4 regions of the Terribacillus sp. DMT04 genome follow, and region 1 is predicted to be linked to each of the others. Evidence: riboswitches for the same ligand, from Rfam matches in the RefSeq annotation. Region 1 holds a riboswitch; each other region holds the start of a gene.
The links. A riboswitch is a leader RNA that binds a small molecule or an ion and turns the genes downstream of it on or off. The one in region 1 is predicted to bind S-adenosylmethionine.
Positions count from the first base shown of each region.

Region 2: another riboswitch for S-adenosylmethionine. It lies ahead of KS242_RS09950 (Na+/H+ antiporter NhaC family protein); the one in region 1 lies ahead of KS242_RS12475 (methionine ABC transporter ATP-binding protein).
Region 3: another riboswitch for S-adenosylmethionine. It lies ahead of KS242_RS05100 (M20 metallopeptidase family protein); the one in region 1 lies ahead of KS242_RS12475 (methionine ABC transporter ATP-binding protein).
Region 4: another riboswitch for S-adenosylmethionine. It lies ahead of KS242_RS15225 (MetQ/NlpA family ABC transporter substrate-binding protein); the one in region 1 lies ahead of KS242_RS12475 (methionine ABC transporter ATP-binding protein).

Region 1 is NZ_CP077639.1:2,355,233-2,358,346, forward strand. Features, by position in the region: gene KS242_RS12465 (MetQ/NlpA family ABC transporter substrate-binding protein) at 1-87, opposite strand, end outside; gene KS242_RS12470 (methionine ABC transporter permease) at 101-769, opposite strand; gene KS242_RS12475 (methionine ABC transporter ATP-binding protein) at 762-1,784, opposite strand; SAM riboswitch class I at 1,878-1,979, opposite strand; gene KS242_RS12480 (hypothetical protein) at 2,039-2,368, opposite strand; gene KS242_RS12485 (thioredoxin family protein) at 2,452-2,751, opposite strand; gene KS242_RS12490 (ribonuclease M5) at 2,770-3,114, opposite strand, start outside.
Region 2 is NZ_CP077639.1:1,873,698-1,876,811, reverse strand. Features, by position in the region: gene KS242_RS09960 (ABC transporter permease) at 1-3, shown strand, start outside; gene rhaS (rhamnose ABC transporter substrate-binding protein) at 49-1,089, shown strand; SAM riboswitch class I at 1,336-1,444, shown strand; gene KS242_RS09950 (Na+/H+ antiporter NhaC family protein) at 1,549-2,829, shown strand; gene KS242_RS09945 (aspartate kinase) at 3,071-3,114, shown strand, end outside.
Region 3 is NZ_CP077639.1:932,332-935,445, reverse strand. Features, by position in the region: gene KS242_RS05105 (methionine biosynthesis PLP-dependent protein) at 1-718, opposite strand, end outside; SAM riboswitch class I at 797-899, opposite strand; SAM riboswitch class I at 1,093-1,198, shown strand; gene KS242_RS05100 (M20 metallopeptidase family protein) at 1,308-2,504, shown strand; gene KS242_RS05095 (ABC transporter substrate-binding protein) at 2,517-3,114, shown strand, end outside.
Region 4 is NZ_CP077639.1:2,935,830-2,938,943, forward strand. Features, by position in the region: gene KS242_RS15215 (methionine ABC transporter permease) at 1-32, opposite strand, end outside; gene KS242_RS15220 (methionine ABC transporter ATP-binding protein) at 29-1,042, opposite strand; gene KS242_RS15225 (MetQ/NlpA family ABC transporter substrate-binding protein) at 1,055-1,864, opposite strand; SAM riboswitch class I at 1,957-2,068, opposite strand; gene KS242_RS15230 (MerR family transcriptional regulator) at 2,593-2,919, opposite strand.

The DNA.
Region 1 (3,114 bases):
GCTGCTGTCTGAAGAATCAGAAGAACCGCAGGCTGCCAAGAAAATCATAAATACAGCCGATAAAATAACTAATAATGACTTTTTCATGTAAATCTCTCCTTTAACGTTTATCTAATTTATTGGAAATATAGTCACCTATAAACTGGATAACAAATACCAATATAATAATTAAGACAGTACACAGAATAACAACATCTGTCTGGCGGCGCTGGAATCCATAGAAGTAAGCAAAGTCACCTAATCCGCCTGCTCCAATCACGCCCGCTACTGCCGTAGAACCAATAAGTGCAATTGCTGTAACTGTGAGACCGGAAACCAAAGCCGGAGTCGACTCTCTCAACAATACTTTGACCATAATTGTTGCGTTCTTAGCTCCCATTGCTTTCGCTGCTTCTACTACACCATGATCAACTTCTTTAAGTGCAATTTCTACTAGTCTTGCATAAAATGGTGCTGAACCAATGATTAAAGCCGGCAATGCTGCCGAAGGACCGCGAATCGTACCCATTAGGAAATCAGTAAATGGCAGCAGCAAAACAATTAAAATAATAAACGGAATCGCTCGGAAAACGTTCACGACTGCTGCTACAATGCCATAAACAATTTTATTCTCCCAAAGCTTTCCTTTACTAGTCAGGTAAAGCAATAATCCAAGGATAATACCAATAATAAATGTCCCAATCAACGAAAGAATGGTCATATAGAATGTCTCATAGATGGCTGTGTTCAAATCTGCTATATCTACATTAGGAAACCATTTCTCAAGCAAGCTCCTGCACCTCCGCTTTTACATTTGCACTGCGGATGAAGTCCAGTGCCTTCTCCACTTCTGTTTCACTGCCTACTAATTGCAAAAATAGACTGCCTACCGCTCCGCTGTGTGTCTGAAGCACGTTTCCTTGCAGAATGTTAATGTCTACATCACATTGCTTTGCAGTTTGACTAACGATAGTCTGATTCACATTTTCACCTGAGAAAGAAAGTTTAATAATCGTTCCTGTTCCTTCATTCAATACAGCTGATGACAAGGACTCATATTTCTCACTTCCATCAAGCTGCTGCACAAAACGCTTCGTGACTGCCTGCTGCGGGTTCTGGAATACATGTACGGCATCCCCTTCTTCCACAACTTTACCTGTATCCATAACAGCTACACGGTGACAAATCTTACTAATTACGTTCATTTCATGAGTAATAAGAATAATCGTCAACCCTAGACGTTTGTTGATGTCTACTAACAGGTCTAAGATGGAATCTGTTGTTTCTGGATCGAGTGCAGAAGTTGCTTCGTCACAAAGCAGTACTTTCGGATCATTGGCAAGGGCACGAGCAATACCAACACGCTGCTTTTGTCCGCCGCTCAGTTGAGATGGATAAGCATTTTCCCGTCCTTTCAATCCAACCAGCTCGATTAAACGGTCTACTTTTACTTTTCGTTCCTTCTTCGGTACACCTGCAATTTCCAATGGAAAAGCAATATTCTGGTGCACAGTTCGGGACCAAAGCAAGTTAAAGTGCTGGAAGATCATGCCGATCTCCTGTCTGGCAAGACGCAACTCATTCTTTTTCTGTTTGACAATGTCTTTGCCATCAATAATTATTTCACCAGAAGTCGGTTCTTCGAGACGGTTCAGCAGGCGTACAAATGTACTTTTACCAGCACCGCTGTAGCCGATAACGCCGAAGATCTCACCTGAATCGATTGTCATATTCAGTTGATCGACTGCTGTAATATTCTGTTTTTTCGTGCGATATGTCTTGGAGAGGTTCTTGATAGTGATCAATTCCGCTCCTCCTTTCTATGTGCTTTTTAAGCATAAAAAAAGCGTCTTTTTGTTTGAGAACAAAAAGACGCTTCCTAAGTGTCAATAATTGTTCTCTCATCTGTACAGGTTTCCCTGCAGGAATTGGCACCATACAGGATTACCTGTGGTTGCCGGGCTTCATCGGGCCAGTCCCTCCGCCACTCTGGATAAGAGTTTCGTATATGATTGCTATATTGGAGTTTAGCATTAGTCAATAATTCTGTCAATATATTTTACAGACTATTCTCCGCTCCAAGAAGCAGCAGTGCTTCCATTAGCAGTATATGCTGATAATCACCATCGACTTCCTGCTCGGTCCGAAGACTGCGCAGTTTTATCGTACCCTTAAGAAGTTGCTGCACCGTCTGTTCATCCGTCCGGATATGCAACAAACCATAGGGCTTTGGAGCAGGTGTTGTGAGGCTGCTTCGATCAATATACAAATCGTAATGGTCATGACCCCAGTCAATGAAGACTTTCAGCCGTTTATCATTGCATAACGGCAGTAAATCTTCTCTCTCTTCAATTTGCCTTTTTAGCTTCGTCAAATGTTCCATGATCATCCAGCATCCCTCCTCCACCTGTATTTGGCTCTTTACACCCTATTTTCCTGCAAGAAAAAACAGCTTTCCGTATGAAAGCTGTTTTATTCGCTGATCGTCTTTGCCAGCATATGCTGGACTGACTGAAAAGCATATGTCTTATCTTTTACTTGACCATCTTGGAAAGTAATGAGACAAGGTACACTTTCAATTTGATGCTGCTGCATAAAGTCTGGGAACAAAGAGGCGTTCAGTTTATGATAATATTCTGTTTTCATGACCGCCTCTACTGTCTGCAGCATCTTTTCAGCCAGTTGGCAGGTGCCGCAAAATGGCGTATGCACGAAGATCTTTGCCTGTCCTTCTTGGATGATGGCCTCGACATTCGTTTCAATAATATTAATATTTCATCCCTTCTTTCTTCAGACGAGGAAGAATGGATGCACCATGATACTTCTGCTAAGCAGGGCTGTGGCTAATTCAGGGGCCGGGGTAGCCGCTACCTCTCGATAGGTTCTGTCTACGTAAATATGCTGGGCATGCGGCAGCTCACGGGCTAACTGTTTTCGCAGCTTATGACCGGCGCTGTCCTCATCCACCATAATATATACTTCCTTGTGATCCAAGTCATAGTCATACAACAGCTGCTCCAGCCGCTCGATACCCAACGTGCCATTGGTGCAGATGATCGTCACTTCCTCATCGATGATCTTTCTTATCTGCTCTTTATCCGAACGTCCTTCTACGATAATGACTTTTTCCTCATC
Region 2 (3,114 bases), 480 kb from region 1:
TGAGTACTCCAGCTTAGCTGATACTAATAGAAAAAAGGGGAGACCATGATGAAGAAAATAGCAAAGTGGGTAGGATTGATTGTATTGGTATGCATGCTGGCTGCTTGTAGCCAAGGAGCACCAGAATCCAACGGTGCATCCGGGAATACAGACGATGGGCCAAAGAAATATGCTTTTGTATTTAAGAACACAGGAAATCCTTATGGCGAAAAGATGCAGGAAGGCTTTGAGAGCGCAGTAAAAGAATTAGGCGGAGAAGTAATTTTAAGATCGCCGGATCAGCCAACTGCTGAAGGACAAATTCAGATTATTGAACAGTTAATTACGCAAAAAGTAGATGTAATTGCAGTCGCAGGTAATGACCCGGATGCACTCGAGCCTGCTCTGAAAAAGGCGAGAAATCAAGGAATCAAAGTATTGTCTGTCGATTCAGCAGTCAATGCAGCCAGCCGTGATATCCACGTGAACCAAGCGAACCCAGAACGAATCGGGCGCGTACAGATTGAAGCAGTGTCCGAAATGATAGGCGGCGAGGGACAAATTGCTGTATTGAGTGCAACGAGTCAGGCAACGAACCAAAATGAGTGGATCGAATGGATGAAGAAGGAACTGGAGAAAGAGGAATACAAAAATATTGAACTTGTAAAGGTAGCTTATGGAGACGACTTGCGAGATAAAAGTGTATCTGAAACAGAAGCACTGCTAAAATCATACCCAGATTTGAAAGCAATTATTGCACCAACCACAGTCGGTATTGCAGCAGCGGGCAAAGTGCTTACTGATAAAGGACTTGAGGGAGAAGTTGCGCTGACTGGTTTAGGGCTTCCAAGTGAAATGGCAACATATATTGAGAGTGGCGTCAGCCCTTGGATGTACCTTTGGAATCCGATTGATGTTGGTAAGGCAGCTGCGTATACAGCTTATGAACTAGGAGAGGATAACATAAGCGGCGAACTTGGCGAGAAAGTTGATTTGCGTGATCTCGGAGAAGTAGAAGTTGTGGAAGATGGGGAAGGCACACAGATTATGTTAGGCGATCCATTTAAGTTTGATAAAAACAATATCGATGAGTGGAAAGACGTATATTAAACAGTTCAGCGGGGGAGAATTACTCCCCGTTTTTTCTATAATAGGATAAGAAATCAGACGATTACAAATAAAGGAATCTATTCGACAATCATGCATAACGCTAAAATGCATCAGAATCTTCATATTTAACAATTGCTTTTTGTTAAGCACCCGAATACCCCCAATATTATCCATTAAGATTTTCATTGATAATGAAACTTAAATCATGTATCCTCTTATTTACTGCGACAAAAAAATAATATTTTTTTCTTATTAAGAGAGATGGAGGGACTGGCCCGATGATATCTCGGCAGCGGAACTTAATAATTAAGTTGCTGTGCCAAATCCAGCAAGCCAAAGCTTGTAAAGATAAGAGAAGTGTTTTATAGCTATAAGGCCTCTTCTTGTTATATGAGAAGGGGTCTTTCTTTGGTTGCAAGTTGGAGAATGATTTGTCGTATTATATTTGGAGGTGGAACGATGAAAAAAGGAAATCCATGGGCACTCATCCCATTTCTTGTTTTTTTGATTTTATTTATTGGTTCAGGAATTATTACGGGTGATTTTTATGCATTTCCGGTTATTGTAGCTATTGCTATTGCGGGTGCTGTGGCATTGGCGATGAATCGAAAAGAAACTTTTGCACGAAAGGTTGATATTTTTTGCCAAGGCGCAGGTAATTTAAATGTCATGATGATGGTTGTTATTTTTCTTCTAGCTGGGGCATTTTCAGCGACAGCAAAAGGCATGGGAGCTGTGGACGCTACAGTTAACTTCGCATTATCTTTTGTACCGCAAAACCTGCTTATTGTAGGTCTGTTCATTATTGCCTGCTTTATCTCTCTGGCTATGGGTACATCAGTAGGCACGATTGCGGCGTTAGCGCCAATCGGTGTGGGAATAAGCGATCAAACCGAACTTTCGGTAGCTTTCGTCACAGCGGCAATTGTTGGCGGAGCAATGTTTGGTGATAATTTATCCTTTATTTCAGATACGACAATCACCGCCGTTCGCTCGCAAGGTGTAAAAATGAAGGATAAATTTAAAGTGAATTTTTGGATTGTGGTGCCAGCAGCTATCGTAACCAGCATTATTCTAGGAGTAATGACAATAGGTGAAACAGCACAAGTAGACCATGTTGGTTATAATTGGGTAAAAATTCTGCCTTATATTTCCGTCATTATCTTTGCTTTAGCCGGAATGAATGTGTTCCTTGTTTTAGCATTAGGAATTGTTTTTTCTGGTGTTATAGGCTTGGTTGATGGCAGCTATCAAATGATGACGCTTTTCCAAACGATAGGAGACGGAATCGCCGGTATGTATGAAATCGCCTTTCTCGCTATCTTAATAGCTGGAATGGTAGCAGTTATTAAACACAATGGCGGGATTGACTTTCTGCTTCACCTCTCTACACGAAAAATCAAGTCACAAAAAGGTGCTGAATTTAGTGTAGCGGGACTTGTAGGTCTTACGAATTTATCGACGGCTAACAATACGATCTCTATTTTAATTACCGGACCGCTTGCAAAGAATATATCTGATAAGTATGGAATTGATCCGCGAAAAACCGCAAGTATTTTAGATATCTTCTCTTGTACCATCCAAGGGCTAATTCCATACGGTGCGCAATTACTGGCAGCTGCTAGCGTAGCGGGTATATCGCCAGTAAGCATCTTGCAATATTCCTACTACCCAATCCTTATTGGTATTTGCGGTAGCATTGCGATACTTCTCGGATATCCGAGAAAGAAGAAAGACTAAAAGAGCGATAATAAGATGATAGATTGAAGTTAGGACATTACCTTTTGTAATATACAATGGATGTAATGTCCTTTTTCTATCTATAGATAAGTTAATCTGCATAAACAGTTAACTATAATAATATTACGTAAACTAATATCGTCACTTTTTTCTCAAAATTATGTCTTTCATCTAGTCAGCGGCAGAAAACCTGTGATACTATTTTATCTATGTAAAGAAAAAGCGTAATGGAGAGAGAGATATGAAGGTAGCTAAATTTGGTGGTAGTTCAGTAGCAAGTGCGGA
Region 3 (3,114 bases), 1.4 Mb from region 1:
GCAGCCAGGCATCCAGCGGTGATAGTACGGCACCTGCACCATTATGGAGCACCGCCAAACGATCGGATATCTCTATGCCTTTGCTGACAACCAATCCGGCGAGCACATCATTATGACCGCCAATGTACTTCGTTGCACTATGAATAACAATGTCTGCTCCATCTTTAATTGGCTGCTGCAAAAATGGGGTTAAAAATGTATTGTCGACAATCAGCAGCAAATTATGATTCTTTGCTAATTCGCTGTAAGCCGCAATTGAAAACTCCTGCATAAGTGGATTTGTAGGTGTTTCAAGGAAAATGGCTTTTGTATTTGCTGTAATTGCAGCTGCAGTCTCTTCCACCGTCCGAAATGGGGAGTAGATCGGCTTTATGTCGTATGCTTCTTCATAGAAATCAAACAGCCGGTATGTGCCGCCATATATATCTTCTGGTACAAGAAGTTCATCGCCGCTGCGAAATAAAGATAAAACCAATTGAATGGCTGCCATCCCTGAACTGCATGCAAAGGCGCGATCACCTTTCTCCAGCTCAGCAAACCCTTCTTCAAGTACCGTTCTAGTTGGATTCTTCGTACGTGTATAGTCATAACCTGTTGATTCGCCAATTCCCGGATGCGCATAAGCAGTTGATAGATACAAAGGCGGATTTACTGCTCCTGTTGTACGATCACTGCGATTTCCTAATTGTACGAATGCTGTTTCCAAGTTGTTTTTCATCCTGCTTCTCACCCTTCTAATCAAAAAAAAGAACCTTCTCCCCAAAAAGGAAGAAGGTTCAGTAATTACCGAATCAGCTTCTTATCTTTAAGGCAGATACCTTTTGGATTTAGCACCGGGTCTTTTCGACTGGTTGCTGAGACATCACAGGGCCAATTCCCTCCGTCTCTCTTGATAAGAAATTATTTAATTTTTAATATTAAAGTTATTCTAACATACAAAAAATAGCAGTCAATATATTTTTTAGAACTTTTTTGCTAATTAAACTTTCTTTGTTGATATTTTTAGCATCAGCTGGCAATTTCGTAAGTATGTATAAAAAGAGGATTGACAATCTAGAGTTTTCCGTCTATTCTGTTTCTTACAACTGATATTTCTTATCAAGATTGGTGGAGGGAATGGCCCGTCGAAACCAAAGCAGCAGGCTGTTAACACCAGCACTGTGCTAATTCCAAGTGTGATACACACTGAAGATAAGAAGAGCGGAATTACGACATCATCCCTCCTCTTCTATCTGAAGAGGATTTTTTTTGCAAACAATCCCGATTAATTTGATTGGATATATCAAGATTTTTATAGGAGGTAGAGAATGGAAACAAATACAACAACACTAGCAGATGTACATAATGACTTAGAAACCAATTTTACAGAGGTTGTTGAATGGCGGCGACACCTGCACCAGCATCCGGAATTAAGTTTCCAAGAAACCGAGACTGCCAAGTTCATTGCTGACAAACTGCAAAGTTTCGGCTATGAAGATATCAAGACAAATGTTGGCGGGTATGGGATTGTTGCCACGCTCACAGGAAAAACAGAGGGGCCGACAATCGCCTTGCGAGCAGATTTTGATGCGTTGCCGATCGATGACGAAAAAGTTGTTCCTTATCGTTCTAAAACAAACGGTGTGATGCATGCTTGCGGACATGACGGTCATACGGCTGCACTTCTCGGAACCGCTAAAGCGCTTTTCAAACAAAAGGATAGTCTCAAGGGGAAAGTAGTATTTCTATTCCAGCCAGCCGAAGAGGTTCCGCCAGGCGGTGCAAAAGCGATGATTGAGGATGGCGCACTTGAAGGGGTCGACTATGTGTATGGCGCTCACCTCAACTCTGCTTCTCCGGTAGGAAAAGTAAATGTTGGCGAAGGCTTCAAGATGGCTGCTGTCGATAAATTTGCGATTACCATTCAAGGCAAAGGCGGTCATGGCGCAGCACCGCAAGAAACAGTTGACCCAATTGTTATTGGCAGTGATATTGTCAGCGCGCTGCAAAAAATCGTCAGCCGTCGCGTCAGCCCGTTGGAATCAGCCGTCGTAACACTTGGTGTTTTCCAGTCCGGTCAAGCGTTCAACGTCATTCCAGACACCGCAAGAATTGAGGGTACAGTCCGGACTTTTAATGCCGGTATCCGTCAGCAAGTACAAGAGCAAATTGAAGCAATTGTTGCTGGGATTACGAGTGGCTTTGGTGCAACGTATTCTATTGATTACTTGAACGGTTACCCTGCTCTTTACAACCACCCAGAAGAAACAGCTTTGCTCAAACAGCTATTTACGGAAGAGTTTGGTGAAGAACAGGTTATACCGTTTGAAACCGGCATGGGTGCAGAGGATTTTGCTTATTACTTACAAGAGAAGCCGGGCAGCTTCTTTAAAGTCGGCTCTCGCAACGAAGATACGAGCACGCATTACCCGCACCATCATCCGAAGTTTGACATCGATGAACGCGCCCTGCTCATGACAGAAAAAGCTTTTACAAAAATCGTATTCTCGGTATTAGGAAGCTAAGGAGGAATTAACTTGAAGAAACTCGCACTTATTTTATTTGGATTAATAGGAGCAATTGCACTAATCGGCTGCTCCAGCAATTCCAGCAGCAGTTCGGCCGGCGGCAGCGGAGAACCTGTCGAAGGCGGCGAATTAAATGTTGCGATGGGCTCAGAACCTGACACATTGGACTGGATGTATTCCGGTGAAAGTGCTACACGAAAGATCGGCTGGCATATCTATGAAGGATTATTCGCATTAGATAAAGATTATCAGGCCCGACCGTTACTAGCTGAAGATTATACAGTAAGTGATGACAAGAAAATCTACACGATCACCCTTCGTGATGGTCTCAAGTTCCACAACGGCCAAGATGTCACCGCTAATGACGCAAAAGCATCTCTTGATCGCTGGACAAAGGTATCTTCTGTCGGAAAAATTGCATCAAGCCATATCAGTTCTATTGAAGCAACAGACGATAAAACAATTGTTATTACACTAAATGACGTGTATACATCTTTACTGACAGACCTAGCTGCACCAAAAGCTTCTGCAATTGTCATCCCGGCTGAAATTGCCGAAGCAGCAGGTGAGCAGCCGCTGACAAATGAACAGTTTATTGGTACTGGAC
Region 4 (3,114 bases), 580 kb from region 1:
GCACCCCACTCTGTCCAAAATTCCGCAATCATGACGCCACCTCCTCAACCGTTATCTCACGTTCTTCTAAATAAGAGATAGCTTTCTCAACTTCAGCAGCATCACCTTGCAGATGAATGAGCAGTTTCCCAACAGAGTTTTCTTTCAGCTGATCAATTCCACCTGCTAATATACTTGGAACAACATCGTATTTCTTCGTAATTGATGCAAGGAAAGGCTCACTGGAAGAACTTCCAATAAAGGTAAGCGAAATAATCCGCCCTGTTGCGCTAAGTCCTTTCTTGACGCTATCCGGAACTTTGAAGTTCGCATCGTCAAAGACAAAGTTTCTTGTCTGCGGATGCTGTGGTTTTGTGAATACATCAATGACTGAACCTTCTTCGACTAACTCTCCTTGATGCATCACACCTACGCGATCACAAATACGCTGAATAACATCCAGTTCATGGGTAATTAAGAAAATCGTAATTCCCAATTCTTTATTCACACGCAGCAGCAGCTCTAAAATGGAGGATGTTGTATTCGGATCCAGCGCACTCGTTGCTTCATCACTTAACAAGACCTCTGGTTCCTGAGCAAGCGCTCGAGCAATTGCAACTCGCTGCTTCTGTCCGCCTGATAATTGAGCTGGATATACATGTTGCTTTTCTTCCAGACCGACAATTTTCAAATATTTCTTCACACGCTCGGTGATTTCGTGTTTTGGAACTTTACTAAGCTTCAGCGGACGAGCTACATTCTCGTACACAGTAGCTGTCGTAAGCAAATTGAAATGCTGGAAGATCATACCGATTTTGCTTCTCTCTTTACGTAGCTGCCCTTTTTTCAGCTTTGTAAGATCTATTCCATCTATACGTACTTCTCCTTCGGTCGGACGTTCCAGTAAGTTAGTACAGCGGATCAGGGTACTTTTCCCCGCTCCGCTGAATCCGATCACGCCATAGATCTCACCTTTTTTAATTTTTAGGGAGACATCTTTCAATGCCTCCACTGTTTTCTTGCCAGTGGTAAAGGTTTTGGTTACATTCTTTAATTCAATCAATTTACTTCCCCCTTACCAGCTTGGAACAACAGATCCGTTGAATTCTTCTTCTACAAATTGCTTCATCTCGTCAGACTGATAGATATCCTTCAGCTTGCTCACAATCTCATCATCTTTATTAGCTGTTCGAACAACAAAGTAATTAGACCACGGATTGTTTTCGATATCTTCAGCAAAAATGGCGTCATCTTTAATTGTTAATCCTGCACCCATTGCGAAGTTTGTATTAATGGCTGCTGCTTGAACTTCTTCCAATTGCGCTGGCAATTGTGCTGCATCCAATTCTACGATTTCCAGATTAAGCGGATTCTCAACTACGTCTTTTGCAGTTGCTGTATTCGTTGCTTCCGGATCAACTTTTAACACACCGGCTTGTTCAAACAATTTTAATGCACGGTATTCATTTGCTGGATCATTTGGTACAGCGATTTTATCGCCTTCTTTTAGTTCTGAAATGCCTTTAATTTTTTCAGAGTAGATACCCATTGGAAATGTTAGTGTTTTAAATACTTCCGTTAGTTCATAGCCTTTATTTTCTTTCTGATCTTCCAGGAAGCTCAACGTCTGATAACTGTTGGCATCCAGGCTTCCTTCATCTAAAGCACTGTTTGGTGTATTGTAATCGTTAAACGTTTTGATCTCTACTTCAATTCCTTCATCAGCTGCAAGTTCTTTTACCTTTTCCATCACTTGTTCATGCGGTCCGCCCGTAGCCCCTACCAAGATTTCGTCCTCTGCTAGTGCACCAGAAGTGTCATTGCCGCATGCCGCTAAAAATAATGCTAATAATCCAATTAGTCCGAAGCTTAAGATTTTTTTCATGTTTTTATCCCCTTTTCTTAGCTGTTATCAACTACATTAAAAAAGCGCTTCTCTTGAATAAGAGAAGCGCACCGTATACGTATGCAGCGATTCTCTTATCTCTCAGTCCGGTATTGCCTACCGGCTGCAGGAATTAGCACCTAGATCATCTGATCTGGTTGCTGGGCTTCACAGGACCTGTTCCTCCGCCACTCTTGATAAGAATTTCATTATGCGTTTGTGTTGATCTGTTTGTTACTTTACCTTCCAAAGAATAGATTGTCAATAATAATTTACAATTTAGCGAAAAATCACACACATTTGATGTACTAGCGTAAAGGATAATATTGCAAAACAGGATAACAGGAACATTTTGACAACATTGGCTGTATGGTATCGCAAATATTTACGGTTACTTGATAACACCACACTTTCAAACAAGCGCTTGATCAAGCTGCAGAAGGCGACAACATATGGCTTTTATTCCATGTAACTCCACATTTAAATACAGGATTTTCTCATCGATACGAATATTATTATCAGACATTAAAGGATTTTGTCATTTGCTTTGAAAATAAGGGAACATCCTGTACACTTCATCACTGTGTCGTCGGTACAGATCCCGCGCCGATAGTGGACTGTAAACAACAAAGAGAACGAGCTCTGGCTGTATTTAAACAGCATAAAAAGCCGGATGAACATCATCCGGCTTTTCTGTGTACAAGGCCTCCCAACACATACGTACACATCTATTCTCTCTGTATCCCAAAGCGGGCGTTGATTTGTCCGCGAAGCATTTGCTGGCGGCTTTCTCTTTCCGCTTCCTTTCTCTTATCTCTTAGCATCTGCTGACGAATCTCGAAAGTTTGCACACCCTCTTCTCTTTTGTTGGCGATATCAATCAGCTGCTCTACATCTGAAAAAGAGTACTTGCGATTTCCCTTCGCTGAACGTTCTGGAAAAATGAGCTTGCGTTCTTCATAATAACGTATCTTACGCTCTGTAAGACCAGTCAGCTCGCTCACAATACCTATTGTGATTACTTTCCTGTTCTTATAAGAAGGCTCGTTACTCATCTGTTCACCTCATCATCCTGTGCTGTTACAGCTCATTATACCGTAATTTGTAAATACTCCTAGCGTTATGTAAGGAAACCTAACAAACAACTAAAAACCTCGTTAACATCACTGACATGTTTAATGCATCTGGATGCGGTTATTTATATACTGCATTTATAAAGAAGAAGGAACTCACAGAAGGGAGCACATGAC